2 regions of the Photobacterium sp. HL06 genome follow, and region 1 is predicted to be linked to the other one. Evidence: riboswitches for the same ligand, from Rfam matches in the RefSeq annotation. Region 1 holds a riboswitch; the other holds the start of a gene.
What was found. Region 1 has a riboswitch for cobalamin ahead of AC51G0_RS21270 (DUF4198 domain-containing protein). Riboswitches for the same ligand answer to the same signal wherever they lie in the genome.
Positions count from the first base shown of each region.

Region 2: it holds a riboswitch for cobalamin, as region 1 does, so the genes downstream of both, AC51G0_RS17690 (TonB-dependent receptor domain-containing protein) here and AC51G0_RS21270 (DUF4198 domain-containing protein) in region 1, are expected to answer to the same signal.

Region 1 covers NZ_CM183915.1:613,429-616,850, reverse strand. The annotation lists gene AC51G0_RS21275 (FMN-binding protein) at 1-817, opposite strand, end outside; cobalamin riboswitch at 1,341-1,489, shown strand; gene AC51G0_RS21270 (DUF4198 domain-containing protein) at 1,584-2,348, shown strand; gene cbiM (cobalt transporter CbiM) at 2,358-2,981, shown strand; gene AC51G0_RS21260 (NikL family nickel/cobalt ECF transporter subunit) at 2,987-3,422, shown strand, end outside.
Region 2 covers NZ_CM183914.1:3,917,333-3,920,754, forward strand. The annotation lists gene AC51G0_RS17690 (TonB-dependent receptor domain-containing protein) at 1-1,573, opposite strand, end outside; cobalamin riboswitch at 1,614-1,838, opposite strand; gene trmA (tRNA (uridine(54)-C5)-methyltransferase TrmA) at 1,987-3,093, shown strand; gene AC51G0_RS17700 (YijD family membrane protein) at 3,190-3,422, opposite strand, start outside.

The DNA.
Region 1 (3,422 bases):
TATTTTTGCCCAGCAACAAAATGGCACCTAGAACAGAGCCCATCATGATCCACCAGATCAGGTGCTGCTTCGGACTGGGAATATAGCCCATAGCGAGGCCCGCCAGCGAACCGATGCTTAGGGAAGAGTTAATATAAAAACCGATAAACCCCAAGCTGGCAAAGGGGATCAGCATCCTGAGTTTGGCGCTGAACGTGTTATTGGTATAACTGGTATAGAGCACCGCGATAACCAGTAACAGGAGCAGGCCGTCATTGAGCTGCAGCTGCCATTTTTCCTCCTCCCAGCTTGGCGTCATCCCCAGTCGCTCAACGGCACTGAGATGCATGGCTTCCTGCACGGCCTTGGTGATCCCTTGGGCAGAAACGGTTGCGCCGGAAACTCCATCGATATCATCGCCCAGAATAAAGTTACCGCTGACATCCTTGCTGATAAACTCGCGATAGAAGTTGTGTTTATCAAGGCGTGCGACGAAAGGTGGCGTCTCACGGTCGGAGAGCAAAATGACTTCATTGATATAACTATCGCTTTCCTTCTCGGTGGTTTTCACTGCCAGGGTGAGTGGTCCGCCAAAGCCTTGGCCTTCAGCAATCAAGAACAATTCAGGCTCGGCCAGCTCTTCGTGATAGCGCAGGAAGGCACGCGGACCATTGTCACTATTCGGCGCATTGGAAAATGTGGAGTCAGGAAAGTGCTTTGATAACAAGTGGATATAGTTGGTCTTTGCCGCGAAGTGGCCAACTAAAAAGGCGGATAACAAACTTAGCCAGGCTAACAGGGTAATTAGCTTGGAAGCGCTAGAATTAGAGCGTCTCATACTCAATTTCCTACATTGAACCAATATGTTAGGGCTGAACAGCATCGTTCCTCTCTTATCGACGACACCAGCAGCCCCCTCAATTCACTGATAAATTTAAGTACCCATCGGTACATATTGGCCTAGTTTAAACCATATGTACTGGCTGGTACATACGGTTAGGTTCTATTCTTCGAGAGTGAGGGCGTTAATTCCCGTTGAGTTGATCTAACACAAGAAATTACTTTCAAGCTTCTTCATTTATATGCGCATGAGTGATTACTTCGACGTGAAATTTGCCGTTCAATGTAGTATTTAGCAAAGAGTTGTGATGGTGATCACTAATTTGTAAATAACTAAATGTATCGGAAATCCAATAATCTAAACGTGGGTGAAATTGCGCTAATCCCAATAATATAAAGGGTCTAGAGGTGATTTTACACTCGGGATTAAATGTATCGGATATTATGAAAATCTTGATTTTGATTTTCACCTTTTTAATAAAATTGATATTAATCAATTTTGTAATTAATTCTCTGTGACAGACTAATTAGCACTATTTAGTGCTCGTTTGAGTTAAAAGTGAATTAGGTTTGAAGCCTAAGCTGTACCCGCAACTGTAAGCGGAATTCTGTTATTTAATTGTATGTAACAGCGCCGCAAGCCAGAACCTGCTAATAGTTTTTATCTCCAATAATCTGGGCGGGACCACTCAGAAATTGATAATTGTTGCTTTCGTATGCACAGAATTATTGGGGGGTATTAATAACTCAACGTGAATCGTGTTATGAAAAAAACAATCCTTTTTCCTGTTATTGCGTCTATATGTGCCAGTTTTAATTCCTGGGGGCACTTTCTTGCTATTACCCCGCAAAATCAAGTCATTGAAAGCGGAATAGAGCGTACACAAAACTTTGATGTTTACTTTACTCACCCTATGACTCAAGGGCCAATCATGGCTATTGAAAAACCTGCTGAAATTGGCTATTGGCATCAGGGTGAAAAAGAAATTCTTTCCGATAAATTGGACGAAATATCGATTAAAAATAAAAAGGCATGGTCTTTAAAACATCAGTTTAAACGACCTGGAACTTATACTTTTTATGTTAACCAGGCTTCGTATATAGAGAAATCTGAAAATATCGCTATTGCTCAATATGCCAAAGTGGTGATGGATACTTACGCGGCCGGAGAAGAGTGGGCTCCGCAGTTAAATACTCCGGTAGAAATTATCCCACTAACAAGGCCGTTTGGACTGTGGACAAACAGTGTGTTTACCGGCCGGGTATTAAAAAATGGTAAGCCAGCTACGGGCGTGAGTGTTGAAGTGGAATATGACAATAAATCCAACGTTCCAATTATCGCTGATGCTTACGGAAAACATATTACAACCACAAATGCCAACGGTGAGTTTTCGGTAACACTGCCAAAAGCGGGTTGGTGGGGGATTGCTGCCCTAATTGGTGCGGATGAGCCTATCGAGATTGATGGCCAATCCTATCCCTATGAGCAAGCGGGAGTGATCTGGCTACAAACGAAGGATTTTGAATAGGAGAGCAGCATGCATATTGTTGATGGTGTACTGAGCACTCCTGTTTTAGCTATTGGCGCAGCTGTTGCCGTGGCAGGAACCGTATACGGGCTGCGTCAGCTAGATGATAACAAAATACCTCAAGCTGCTGTTTTAGCTGCCTGTTTTTTTGTCGCCTCGTTGATACATATACCCGTTGGGCCGTCGAGCGTACACCTTATTTTTAATGGGTTGCTGGGGTTATTACTTGGCTGGTCGGCTTTTCCGGTGGTTGCAGTCGGGCTGGTTCTCCAGGGGGTGTTTCTGGGCTTCGGCGGCATCGTGGTCTTGGGCGTAAACCTGGTCAATATTGCTTTACCCGCGGTGTTAGTTCATCTGATTCTATCATCTAAAGTGCATAAATATTCGGGAGGTGCGGTCGGATTTATAGCCGGTTTTGGCTCCGTCGTGCTTACCAGTGTGTTGGTTGCATTCTCTCTCACTCTTTCCGGTGAAGTATTTTGGAACAGTGCCGCCTTGGTATTAACGTCACATTTGCCCGTTGCATTACTGGAAGGTTTTATCTGTGCATATAGCTTTTCACTAATCAAAAAGATTCGCCCCGAGGTAGTGTGCAACATGAATAAAGCGGTAGAGCCAGGGAGTGAAGGGTGAGCACGATGAGAGTTGATTTTAGATTGATTAAGCTGCTGTTGGCTTTGTTACTGCTGAGCGTGAGCCAATTAAGTTATGCGCATCAAATGAGAGTGTTTGCTTTCGTTGAAGGAGCGGACGTTATTGGTGAAGCCTATTTTGCAGGTGGCGGGAAAGTTGCCAATGCAACCATAGAACTTCTTCGTGACGATACCGTATTGGCGACAGTAGCCAGCGATTCTGACGGTAATTTTACGTTCAAAAATGTTGAGGCAGATTCTTATCAGGTTAAAGCTGACGGCGGGCAGGGACACGTAGCAACGTTTGATATCGACAGCAGCGAGTTTCCTTTTGCTGATCCCGAAAATGAACCATCAAGTGTGGCTAACACTTCTGCCAATCAAGCAGAAATAGAGACTAGCAGTAACTGTAACCAACAAAGCAATGCTGATCTTCAACGGG
Region 2 (3,422 bases), on a different replicon from region 1:
GTTCCAGATCTTTACCATCATTCTCATTTTCATGATCCATGAAATCCAGTGAAACATCATGGTAAACCGCACCGGTAGCAAAGTTTGCTGTTAATTCAACACCTTTGATTCTAACATCATTATTTTCTAGCTGCTCACCCTGGCCCTGGTTTCGGATCTGATTGCTGATAGTGTTATCGTAAACCGCCACACGCCAGTCAAGTACACTATGGCTGCCTTCTAATGCCAGCTCATAACTCTCAGACTCTTCCGGTTCAAGATTAGGATTGCCAAAATCAGGCCAATAGAGTTCATTGAAGGTAGGTGCTTTAAAGCCAGTTCCGACATTAGCAGTCACCCGAAGTCCTTCAACAAAGCGCCAGCCAGCACCTGCCTGCCAAGAGGTATATGAACCATAGTGCTCGTTGTCATCATAACGCACGCTAGCTTCTAGCTGAGTCGCTTCATTATCGCGCCAAAGCGTAATATAACCGGCATCATTACGGCGACTTCCTTTATCGTAAGCTTTATAGCTCGCACTTCCACTGTCCCACAACTTAGAATCAGAGACTTTCTCTTCCAGCAAATCAACACCAAAACCTGCATAGAAATGATTGGCCAGCTGGTAGCTAGAGTTCCAGTTCAACTGGGTACGTTCGGTAACAATAGTGCTACCCGGAGTTTCTCCACCCTTGTTTTCACCTTCGTCCCGATTTACCGCCAGTAACAAGGAAGAGGTCAGCTTATCACTCTCATACTGCAGCTGGCCTGACAAGTTATAAAGAATATAATCAGCTTCCTCGGTCCCCGGCTTGCCTGTCATCCAATCTTTTTGGTAGTCATATTCGGCATGCCCTGAGTGATAGTAGGCATTAACAATAGCCTGCCACTGTTCGTTGATAGCAAAACCAAACTCACCCAATATATCTTTGTTCTTAAAACCATCTTCATCAGGCTGGTTGGTATCCCATGCACCAGATTCAAAATTAGAAACGTCAAAGCCATCCGCCGTTTCAAAGTTCGCAGCAACTTTACCCCATGTTCGATCTGAAGTCTGGCCTGCAAGACTACCTTTAGCCTGGTAATAGCCATCACTGCCCAAACCAGCAGCTAACTGCCCCTGCTGCGCATCCGGCTGAGTAGAAGTAATAATATTGATAACCCCAGCCGTCGCATCTGCACCATATACCGCCGCCCTTGCACCACGGACAAACTCAATACTTTCAATACCGGTCAATGGTAATTGCCCTAGGTTTACGCCACCACTAGTAGCGCTCCCAAGGCGTACGCCATTCATCATGATCAAGACATTCTTACTACCACGTACCATCACGGTAGTGAGCTGGCCATAACCGCCATTAGAATAGACTGTCACCCCCGGCAGACGGCGCAGTACTTCAGAAAGGGATTTTGCCTGGATGGCATCAATCTCTTCTTTGCTCACAACAGAAACAGGTGCGATAACATTTTTGATAGGCTGCTCAAATCGGTTAGCCGTCACCACCATCACTTCATCTGACGAGGTTTCTGCTGCAAAAACTGGAGATTGAAGATACAGCGGGGCCAACGCCACTGCTAAAAGCGTTTTTTTCATTTAATTAGATACCTTAAGTCGCGTTTATTACAAAGCAGCTTATCTGCTTAGTACACTGGTTGGTCTTCGGACTTAAGAGCATGGTTGGACAACCACCTAGGGCAACAACTTCCCACTTCAATTAGCTGTATTGCACAGCTTGCAGAAGCAGTGTTCGGAACTTACGTCCATGTGCTTTCGTTCTCTATCACCGCTGCGCGTCAGTCACGGACTCCCACCGTGTTCCCGGCCTATATAGAGGCTAACCAGCGCACAGCGAATGCTAGTTATCATTTTGATGATTGTCTAGTTTTGTTTGTTATGGCATATAAAGAAAAGTCTCCAGCTACACTTTTATCAGCAACAACACTGGACATCGGTCAACAATGCAATAAAATCTGCGCTCTTATTTTGAGCAGTTTGAGGCACACAAGATGGCATCCACCGCAATTAATCCAGCTGAGTACCAACCACAGCTGGATGAAAAAGCAGAGCGTATTCAAAATATCTTTGCAGATTTTGAAACCCCTGAGCTTGAGGTGTTCGCCTCGCCTGCCGAGCATTACCGCATGCGTGCTGAGTTCCGTGTTTGGCATGAGGGTGAAGACCTTTACTATGTCATGTTCAACCAGGAAACCCGCGAAAAATACCGCGTGGATCAGTTCCCAGCTGCCAGCCGCCTGATCAATGATTTGATGCCATTACTGGTCGATGCCCTAAAACCAGTCAAAGCGCTGCGCCACAAGCTATTCCAGGTTGATTTCCTGTCTACCCTTAGTGGTGAAATCTTGGTATCTATGCTGTACCACCGCCAGCTGGACGATGAGTGGACGACAGAGGCTAAAGCCCTGAAACAGCGCCTAAATGATGAAGGCTTCAACCTGAACTTCATCGGCCGAGCTCGCAAACAAAAGATCGTTTTGGATCAAGAGTTTGTTATCGAAAAGCTGAAGGTTAACGATCGCACTCTGACCTACAAGCAAGTCGAAAACAGCTTTACCCAGCCAAATGGCGAAGTGGCACAGAAGATGCTGGAGTGGGCCGTTGACTGTACCCAAGACAGTGAAGGCGATCTACTGGAGCTATATTGCGGTAACGGTAACTTCTCACTGGCTCTGGCGCAGAACTTTGAGCGTGTACTGGCCACTGAACTGGCGAAACCTTCAGTCGATTCTGCCCAGTACAATATTGCAGTAAATAATATCGACAACGTCCAGATCATCCGTATGTCTGCAGAAGACTTTACCGATGCAATGGAAGGCAAGCGGGAATTCCGTCGCCTGAAAGATCAGAACGTCGACCTGCAGAGCTACAACTGCAACACAATCTTTGTCGATCCGCCACGTTCCGGTATGGATGAAGGCACTTGCCGCATGGTCCAGGGCTATGACCGAATCATGTATATTTCATGCAATCCGGACACGCTCAAAGATAACCTGACTATTCTGTCTGAAACACACCGTGTTACCCGTTTCGCCCTATTCGACCAATTCCCGTATACCCACCATATGGAAGCTGGCGTATTGCTTGAGCGTAAATAACCGCTCACTATGACAATTGCCTAGTGCTCCGTTGAACTCTAGGCAATAGACAACAAAAAAGGCGCCTCAGCGCCTTTTTTTATTATCAATCAGTATTTAAGCTTCAGTCGCTTGTGGTCTTGGTGACATCACGCCTAGCTTGTACACAACCCAGAACAACAGACCTAGGGTGATCATCAGCGGTAGGAAGTTAGAGCCTACATCTGGCGTAAACGCACGCATGAAACCAGAATAACCAAATGCACCAGCCAGGAAGCAGGCAAAAGCAATCGCCGGGGTACCTTCAGACATCGGCTTGCTCAGGTATTCCTGATACAGGCAGTACACTG